3 regions of the Desulfotomaculum sp. 1211_IL3151 genome follow, and region 2 is predicted to be linked to each of the others. Evidence: riboswitches for the same ligand, from Rfam matches in the RefSeq annotation. Region 2 holds a riboswitch; each other region holds the start of a gene.
What was found. A riboswitch is a leader RNA that binds a small molecule or an ion and turns the genes downstream of it on or off. The one in region 2 is predicted to bind FMN.
Positions count from the first base shown of each region.

Region 1: it holds a riboswitch for FMN, as region 2 does, so the genes downstream of both, ribD (bifunctional diaminohydroxyphosphoribosylaminopyrimidine deaminase/5-amino-6-(5-phosphoribosylamino)uracil reductase RibD) here and ribB (3,4-dihydroxy-2-butanone-4-phosphate synthase) in region 2, are expected to answer to the same signal.
Region 3: it holds a riboswitch for FMN, as region 2 does, so the genes downstream of both, V6C11_RS09065 (hypothetical protein) here and ribB (3,4-dihydroxy-2-butanone-4-phosphate synthase) in region 2, are expected to answer to the same signal.

Region 1 covers NZ_JBAIYV010000027.1:6,023-9,296, forward strand. Annotated here, with positions in the region: gene pduL (phosphate propanoyltransferase) at 1-251, shown strand, start outside; gene V6C11_RS06345 (acetate/propionate family kinase) at 287-1,480, shown strand; FMN riboswitch at 1,696-1,826, shown strand; gene ribD (bifunctional diaminohydroxyphosphoribosylaminopyrimidine deaminase/5-amino-6-(5-phosphoribosylamino)uracil reductase RibD) at 1,947-3,077, shown strand; gene V6C11_RS06355 (riboflavin synthase) at 3,059-3,274, shown strand, end outside.
Region 2 covers NZ_JBAIYV010000011.1:36,513-39,786, forward strand. Annotated here, with positions in the region: gene V6C11_RS01805 (double-cubane-cluster-containing anaerobic reductase) at 1-700, shown strand, start outside; gene V6C11_RS01810 (acyl-CoA dehydratase activase) at 705-1,478, shown strand; FMN riboswitch at 1,623-1,769, shown strand; gene ribB (3,4-dihydroxy-2-butanone-4-phosphate synthase) at 1,888-2,559, shown strand; gene ychF (redox-regulated ATPase YchF) at 2,626-3,274, opposite strand, start outside.
Region 3 covers NZ_JBAIYV010000035.1:180,840-184,113, reverse strand. Annotated here, with positions in the region: gene V6C11_RS09080 (GNAT family N-acetyltransferase) at 1-284, shown strand, start outside; gene V6C11_RS09075 (hypothetical protein) at 312-500, shown strand; gene V6C11_RS09070 (GNAT family N-acetyltransferase) at 687-1,199, shown strand; FMN riboswitch at 1,312-1,440, shown strand; gene V6C11_RS09065 (hypothetical protein) at 1,611-2,432, shown strand; gene V6C11_RS09060 (peptidylprolyl isomerase) at 2,611-3,042, opposite strand; gene V6C11_RS09055 (hypothetical protein) at 3,166-3,274, opposite strand, start outside.

The DNA of each region.
Region 1 (3,274 bases), on a different contig from region 2:
TTGCTGCTCGTCATATTCACATGCATACTTCTGATGCTGAAAAATACGGTTTAGAAGATGGCGATAGAATTTATGTAAGAGCCAAGGGACCCAGAGGAATTATCTTTGGGGATGTATTGGTTCGTGTAAGTGACAAGTACAAATTAGAAATGCATGTGGATACTGACGAAGGAAATGCTGTTGGTTTAAGAAACGGTGATGTCGTATATGCCTATAAGATCCATGGACATATTTCCGAGCTTGTAAAATAGATAAATAAGTAATCGCGTTAGAGGAGGGACCCCCCTTGTTAGTTTTAGTTGTTAACTGTGGTAGTTCATCTATTAAATATAAATTAATGGACATGACCCAAGAATCCGTATTGCTTTCTGGCTTATCTGAAAGAATTGGGATCGCTGGTTCCAGAATTAAGCAGGAAAATAGTAAGGGTGAAGAATTGGTATTGGAGCAAGACCTGCCAAACCACAAAGTTGCCCTTGAGACCATTTTAAAATGCATTACCGATGAAAAATATGGTGCCATTAAGGACACCGCGGAAATTAAGGCTGTAGGACACCGTGTGGTACACGGCGGTGAAAAATTTAATACATCTGTGGTAGTTGATGCTGAACTGATGAAGGTGTTAGAGGAAATGTCAGAATTGGCACCTCTCCACAATCCCCCCAATATTGTGGGTATTAAAACTTGTCAAGAACTGATGCCTCATGTAGCACATGTGGCTGTGTTTGATACTGCTTTCCATTCAGCCATGAGCAAGCAAGCATATACTTATGCTATTCCCTACGAATATTATGAGAAGTATAAAATTCGCCGTTACGGTTTCCACGGCACTTCTCACAAGTTTGTTTCTTATCGGGCAGCGGAAATATTAGGCAAACCAGTTGAGGAGTTAAAGATTATTGTTTGCCATTTGGGCAATGGTTCTAGTATTTCTGCAGTAGGCAATGGGGTATCACAGGATACTTCCATGGGCTTTACTCCTCTGCCAGGTCTGCCGATGGGTACGAGAACCGGGGATATGGACCCAGCCATTGTTTCTTTCCTGATGGAGAAGGAGCAAATAAGTCTTGCAGATATTAGTAATGTCTTAAATAAGAAGAGTGGCGTATTGGGTGTTTCCGGTATCAGCAGTGATTTCCGTGACCTAGAAGATGCTGCCAACAAAGGCAACGAAAGAGCTGAATTAGCTTTGAGTATGTTTGCCTATGGTATTATTAAATATATTGGAGCTTACACAGCAGCCCTGGGTGGTTTGGATGTAGTAGCCTTTACCGGTGGCATTGGTGAAAACTCCGTTGACATGAGAGCAAGGGTCTTAAAAGGACTTGCCTACACTGGTTTACAAATTGATGAAGAGAAAAACAAATCCCGGGGTAAAGAAGTTATCATCAGTAAGCCCGGTGCTCCCTTTACAGCAATGGTTGTTCCCACCAATGAAGAATTAATGATTGCCCGGGAAACCAAAGAACTGGTTCAGTAGATCGTTTATTTATATAAAGTAAAGAAGTGTCGCGAAACTACCCCTTAGTAGTCAAGCGACACTTTTTTATAGGTGCAAAAGGAACAGGTTTGTTGTCCCATTATCACTGCATGATTTGAAACAAACTGGTCAAAATATAGGTGAAAACCGGAGTGGGTTATTTAAAGATTGACATACGAACAAACTCAGGAATATAATGGAGTTAAATTAATAAACAAAACCTTCAGGGTTAGGTGTAATTCCTTACCGGCGGTATGGCCAAAGGGCCAAGCCCGCGAGCCCCTTGGGGCATGATCTGGTGAGATGCCAGAGCCGACAGTTAAAGTCTGGATGGAAGAAGGTTATAGTTGAGCCTGCAAAAAACATTCTTTTGCATGGCCTACTTGCCTTTGCCAAAAAACCCTGATCCTTTCAGGGTTTTATTTTGTTTATTAGGCACAAAGAGTTTTTCTAAGGGGATGAAAAAATGGATCAGGACAGGTGCTATATGCAAATGGCCCTTGAACTGGCAGCCAAAGCAAGGGGTCGTACTAGCCCTAACCCCATGGTGGGAGCTGTTTTGGTAAAGGATGGCGAAGTGGTTGGCAAAGGCTATCACGCTAAAGCAGGTGGTGCCCACGCCGAGGTGGCTGCCTTGGCCGACGCCAAGGCAAGGGCTAAGGATGCCACTGTGTATGTTACTTTGGAACCCTGTTGTCATCATGGCAGAACGGGCCCCTGTACAGAGGCTTTGATCAAGGCAGGAGTGAAAAGGGTTGTGGCAGCCATGCTGGACCCTAATCCCTTGGTTGCTGGCAAGGGGCTAAATATTTTAAAGGATGCTGGTATAGAAGCAATATCCGGCCTGCTGGAAGAGGAGGCCAGAGAATTAAATGAGGTTTTTATAAAATACATTACAACCAAAAAGCCCTTTGTGGTATTAAAGGCTGCCACCAGTCTGGATGGCAAAATAGCAACTGCCAGTGGGGAATCAAAGTGGATTACCGGTAATGAAGCCAGAGAATATGGCCACCGATTAAGGGATCAATATGATGCCATTTTAGTGGGAGTAAATACCGTATTGGCAGATAATCCGTCACTTACGGCGAGATTGCCTGAGGTCAGAGGAAAAGACCCCATCCGCATCATCGTAGATAGCATGGCCCGAACTCCTACTGCTAGCCAAGTGCTTATTCAGGAGTCGGCGGCCCATACGATTATTGCCACAAATGAGTCAGCACCGGTAGAACGTAAGGCAAGCCTAATGGCAGCCGGAGCAGAGATTATTGTAGTTCCTGGGGCAGGGCCAGGAGTAGATCTGGCTAAACTAATGGAACTACTGGGAGAAAAACAAATATCCAGTGTATTAATCGAAGGTGGCGGGAAAATCAGTGGTTCTGCCTTAAATGCTGGTATCGTTGATAAGATTGCTTGGTTTATAGCACCCAAAATTATCGGGGGTGACCTTGCCCCTGGTCCTGTCCGGGGTGAAGGGATAACAAGTTTACAGGATGCCACCCAAATTTATCAGATGTCAGTGCAACCGTTGGGAACAGACTATCTCGTGACTGGTTATACCTCGAAAGGGGGGAATGGCATATCTTTACCGGAATTGTAGAAGAGATTGGCACCATTAGGGGTATATCAAAGGGACCGGATTCAGCTGGACTACATATTTTAGGCTCCAAGGTTCTGCAAGATACAAAAATTGGTGATAGTATCGCTGTCAATGGTGTTTGTCTAACCGTTACTACAATGGACAAAGGGACCTTTACCGCCGATGTAATGGCGGAGACACTGGTGAAAACAAACCTC
Region 2 (3,274 bases):
AGTAGAGATCACAGAGGAAGATATCCGTAAGGCAGTTAAGCTCATGAATAAGGAAAGGGATGCCATGAGACGCCTGCATGCCACCACGAAGGCTAAACCCTCCCCGATAACTGGTGTGGATTTATTGGTTTCCGTTTGGACCAAGGGATTTAATATTAATAAAGAAGATGGGATTGCTTTGGTGGAGCAGCTCACAGCAGAAATTGAAGAATTAACGGCCCAAGGCCTTAGCCCCTTCACCAAGGAAACCCCGAGAATTTTACTAACTGGTTGCCCAGTTGGTTTCGGATCGGAAAAGGTTGTTCGGTTACTGGAGGAAAGTGGGGCAGCTGTGGTTGCCTTTGAAAATTGCTCCGGCTATAAGGCTTTGGATAGATTGGTGGATGAGAGTGAAACCAAAGATGTCATGGTGGCACTGGCAGAAAAATACCTAAACATTCCTTGCTCCTGTATGACACCCAATGATGGCAGACTGGAATTAATTCATAAAATGGCTAAGGAGTATCAGGTAGATGCCATCGTGGATTTAACCTGGCAGGCCTGCCATACTTACAACATTGAAGCCTTTGTCATCCGGGATTATGTTCAAAACCAACTGAACTTACCCTGTATGCATTTGGAAACGGACTACTCTGAATCGGATGTAGAGCAATTGAGGGTTCGTGTGCAAGCTTTTCTTGAGTTAGTTCAAGGAGAATAAAGGTATGATTACAGCTGGCATTGATGTGGGTTCAGTTTCCACAAAGGTTGTGCTCTTAATTGATGATGAGATAAAATACATGGTTCGTCCAACCGGTTGGAGTCCCCGGGATGCCGGTTTAAACACTTATCAAGAACTATTAAATTCTGTAGGATGTAAGACCAGTGATGTGGAAGCTATCGTTGGTACTGGCTACGGTCGGATTTCCCTGGGCATGATCGACAAAGCAGTTACGGAAATTCACTGTCATGCCAGGGGTGCCAATTACCTGGTTGGGCGGGGTGGCTTGTTAATTGATATTGGCGGTCAGGACAGCAAAGCCATTCTGATGAATGATCAAGGTAAGGTTATTGACTTTGCCATGAATGATAAGTGTGCCGCGGGAACCGGACGTTTTTTACAGGTAATTGCTGCTGCCCTGGGGGTTGATGTCAGTGAACTGGGGGAGTTGGCAGAGGGTAGATCCCCCTTGGATATTAATAGCATGTGTACTGTCTTTGCAGAATCGGAAGTTATTAGTTTACTGGCCAAGGGTGCCGATAAGCGGGATATCATTGCTGGTATTCATCGGTCCGTAGCAAGGCGGGTTTGGGGCATGGCCAGCCGTTTCGGAGCCAACCAATGTGTTATTTTCACCGGCGGCGTGGCCCAAAACCACGATGTTCGTAACCGTTTGTCCCAGGAAGCCGGTTGTCCGGTAATTGTACCAGAAATCAGCCAGTTGGCCGGTGCGCTGGGAGCAGCCCTTTCTGCCAGGGAACTAACGAAAAAGCATTAAATTAACCTCAAAAATGTCGTGGCCAAAAGCTACGGTATTTTTATATATGCTCGGCATGGGCCTTACCTGTAGGGTGAAAGTCTCAACGCGTAAGGCAATAAAGAGTTGACAAAGGTGGACGAGAAAGTATACTTACAAATAACGACTTATTCTCAGGGCGGGGTGAAATTCCCCACCGGCGGTATCTCAGTTATACTGAGGAGCCCGCGAGCGCTCTTTAACTTTAAAGAGGTCAGCAGAACTGGTGAAAGGCCAGTGCCGACGGTATAGTCCGGATGGAAGAGGATACGGCAGTCAGTAAAAATCTGCTCTTAATAATTATTTTAATTTATTTTGCATGAGTGCATGCTGTCTGTCTGGTGTGCCCTGATTCAAGTAAGTCCGACTAATTATTTAGGAGGAATATACTGTGAATCAAAATTTGCTAACTCGATTTGGAAATGCGACCGAAAGAATGGAAGCTGCTCTTGACGCACTCCGTAGTGGTCAGGGAATTTTAGTTACCGATGATGAAGACAGGGAAAACGAAGGGGATATTTTTTTTGCCGCTGAGTCTCTGACCAATGAGCAAATGGCCCTGTTAATCCGTGAGGGCAGTGGGATTGTGTGCTTGTGTTTACCGGAAGAAAGAGTCCAGGCTTTAGATTTACCGATGATGGTGGAAGTGAACACGAGCAGTTTTGAAACGCCTTTTACGGTTTCTATTGAAGCGGCAAGCGGAGTTACGACGGGTGTTTCCGCTGCTGACCGTGTAACTACTGTCAAAGCAGCGATTGCTGACCCTGCAAGACCCAATTTGCTGCGGCGTCCCGGATATATTTTTCCTTTGCGGGCTAAACGGGGCGGTGTGTTGGAACGACAGGGACATACAGAAGCTAATGTAGACTTAATGCGACTGGCTGGCTTAAAACCTTATGGTGTATTGTGTGAATTAACAAATTCCGATGGTACAATGGCACGGTTGCCTGAAATCGTGGCATTTGCCGAGAAGAATAATATGATTGTAGTTACAATTAGCGATATAATTGCTTATCGAATGGAAAAGGAAATCGTACCGCAACATGAACCGCAGTATACCTAACGGTACGTACGGTGGTAGGAGAGGAGGGGGGAAACACCCCCTCCTACTCAATTATCTTTCCTATATTTAAACATTAAATCGAAAATGCATGACGTCCCCATCGAGCACAAGATAGTCTTTTCCTTCCAATCGCAGCCTGCCGTTTTCTCTGGCTTGGGCCATGGAACCAGCCCTTACCAAATCAGCATAGGAAACAACCTCAGCCCGAATAAAACCCCGTTCAAAGTCGGTGTGAATAACACCGGCAGCCTGGGGAGCTTTCGTTCCAGCGGGCACAGTCCAGGCACGAACCTCTTGGACACCTGCAGTGAAGTAAGTTTGTAGTCCCAGCAGATGATAGGCCGCCCGAATGAGTTTATCCAACCCGGACTCTTCCAGGCCCAATTCTTCCAAAAAGAGCTTCTTTTCGTCTCCCTGCAATTCAGCAATTTCAGATTCCAATTGGGCAGAGACAGGGACTACGGTAGCATTTTCCAGTCTGGCATATTCCTGCACTTGTTGAACCAGGGGATTATTTTCAAAATCCTGGATGTCATTCTCGTCTACATTGGTGACATAGATAATTGGCTTTATCGTTAACAAATGAAAGGACTTAATCAAACTCATCTCTTCTTCCGAAAACGCCATGCTTCGTGCTGGCTTACCCTGGGCCAGAGCTTCTTCCTTTAACCTTTGGATTAACTGATACTCCGTTTTCGCCTGTTTATCCTGGGAT
Region 3 (3,274 bases), on a different contig from region 2:
CTTTTTATAACAGGCCAGCCTATCATGCTACCTCGGAGGTTAGCATTTATATTGCCGAACAGCATCGAGGAAAGGGTATCGGTAAAAATTTACTGTCCAAGGCAATTCAAGAATCTCCAAGATTAGGGATTCATACGATTCTGGGATTTATCTTTGGTCACAACGAACCAAGTCTACAGTTGTTTTTGAGATTTAATTTTGAACGTTGGGGTTATTTGCCCAGAGTAGCTGTTCTGGATGGAATAGAAAGGGATTTAGTAATCCTTGGCCTTCGAGTTGTCTAATGTATTTTTTAGTTTAAAATAATTGCTATGGTCCTAAAAAGTGCAGGGGAATTACCAATAGAAATCATTTTACTAAAAGAGATAGAAAGCATAGAGCAAGAGCTTGCAAAATGTAAAATAGCTGGTGAAAAAGAAAATTTAAAGCAAAAATTAAAAGAGTTACGATTGAAATATGAGATACAAAGGGATGCACGCAGTAATTTCTTTCATAACTAATTCAGTAAGCCATTATGCTGATGGGAGAAGTAAAAAATTCATTAGAAATTTATAGAGGAGTTGATGGGATGTCGGTATTATTAGAAACATTCACAAGGGGTTACGGAAGTCCTTCATAGCAGACAGGTCTTCTGAACATGTAAGGATTCTTCCGTAACAATTAAAATTTAGGAGGAATTCAGAAAGATGTTTGAAATTCGTCCCGAAAGCCAAAAAGAATATCCCGAAGTTTATAACGTTAATTTAAGGGCATTTAATAAACATGTTGAACCAAAACTTGTGGAAGCCATTAGAAAGTCAGAAAATTATAATGCGGAACTATCCTTAGTTGCCGTTCTTAACGACACAGTTGTAGGGCATATAATGTTTAGCACCATCACGATAGAAACCGATAATGGGAATATACCCGTTCTTAGTCTTGCACCACTGGCGGTTCTACCTGACTATCAAAACCGCAAAATTGGTACGGAGCTTATTAAACAAGGGCTGGAAGAATGTAAGAGATTAGGATTCAAGATTGTAGTTTTAGTTGGTCATCCGAATTATTATCCCCGTTTTGGTTTTGTACCGGCTAGGTCGGTGGGATTGGAAGCCCCATTTGAGGTACCCGATGAAGCATTCATGGTTCTAGAACTTTACCCCGGAGCGTTGAAAAACATCAAAGGAACCGTTAAGTATCCACCTGCGTTTGGTATTTAAATTAATAATTGGACTTAATGCTTACCTACTAAAAAGAAGGTTCCTTTAGTTATGTTATTTCTTAACTTAATAAGATATTGACATTACGGTAAAAAGTGGTATATTTTACCTAACTTGTTCTCAGGGCGGGGTGAAATTCCCCACTCGCGGTAGCCAGTTTATTCTGGAAGCCCAAAAGGAGGACAGCAGATCTGGTTAGAAGCCAGAGATGACGGTATAGTCCGGATGGAAGAGGATAAGACAGTCAGTAACCTACCGGAAATCACTTGAACAAAAGATAAGTTAAAAATCGTCAAATAGCCCCGAACCAGGGGCTATTATTTTTAGCAACTAGGAACAAGCACAGTTACTGCACTACATGCTAGTCCGTATTATGCAGCTACTATACGATGGAAAGCGATGGGATTTTTCATGAAAATAAAACGGCTGTTGTCAGTGGTTCTACTGTGGTGTCTGGTTTTGCTGGCGGGCTGCTCTGACAATCCCAAACAAGGGGAAGAAACATGGGTGTTGGAGCGGGAAAATGCAATAACCTTCTCTGATGGTGAAAGCGCAAACCTGTGGCGGAGAGATTATATTGACGATGCTCTTTACAAGCTTTCGGATGGAACCATTCTACTAACCATCCGAGTCTCTATTGGCCCGGACAATGTTTATGTCGGTGGGGTGGAGAGCTTCGATGATTTGAGTGAGTCTGCCCAAAAGGCCGTCAGTGGATTTTATGAAGGGCAGGGCTTACTCTACGACACGCTAGCTGAACTGCAAAATGCTTATGAAGAGTATCTGACCTGTAAGGAAAGTGGAAAGGTATACCAGGAACGTTTTATCAGTCAGGATATTGCTCCCACAGCCTCTAACGATAATATCATGTGCTTTCTTACATCAGTAACCCTACCCGTGAATGGGCAGATGGCACAGGAGATTCGTCTGGGTGCGGCGTTTGACCGGAAGACTGGTGAGGTGCTGAGTAACTGGGATATGTTTACTCTGCCAGAGGAGAAAACCCGACAGTGGCTCTTGGATAAGTTTGTCGTTGCCGCTCCTGCTTTACGGGCCGAAATGGAAGCTGCATTGAAACCCGAATATATTATCTTGTTTCCCCAAAATATGGAAGTATCTTTTCCTCAGGGAACCCTGCCGAGCCAAGAGTATAGTTATCGTGTTAGCTTAGACTATAATGACCTCCGGGAAGTGCTTCAGGCCTGGGCCATTCCAAATCAAGTTAAAAGGTGAGGTTACACTATAATGTTCTTTCAGGCCACTAGTATTTGTTGTTACTTTAAACAAATGCATACACTTGTCATTTCTTATAGTTAAAACCTCCTGTGTTAATTCACATTTTATAGCAAATGTGACATAAGCATACAATTGATAAAACCAGCCCTTTTAACAGAGCTGGTTTTTATCATTGCTATTCCCAAACCTTAACTTCTTTCATTTTCGTGCCGGGTTTAATCTGGTCAACAAACTCCATACCTTCAGTAACTTTGCCAAATACAGTATGTACACCATTTAGGTGAGGTTGTGGTTCATAGACGATAAAGAATTGGCTGCCACCAGTGTCTTTACCGGCATGGGCCATTGATAAGGAACCACGTTCATGCTTGTGGGGGTTGCCTGCTGTTTCACACTTAATGGTGTAGCCAGGGCCACCGGTACCAGTGCCATGGGGGCAACCGCCCTGGGCAACAAAGCCGGGGATTACACGGTGAAAGTTAAGACCATTGTAGAAACCGTCATTGGCTAATTTTTCAAAGTTAGCAACTGTTCCAGGTGCTGCTTCGTCGAAAAACTCAATTAAAATCTTACCGCCATTTTCTAATTCGATACTACCTTTTTTCAAAAAAAGCGCCTCCTTTGTCAATAACTCTCATTATTCTACTACAAAGAAGTCATACAGGCAAATAATGTCATAAAAAAACCACGGCCCATGGTCCTCCCAGGCGGATGCCATAGCCTTATTGATTTAGGTTTTTAATTCTCTCATTTGAGCGATTGCAGCTTCCCAATGTTCTAAATCCCTTAGTAAACTCTGCAACCTTGGAAATTCCGGATCATCTTTTACATTTTGTATC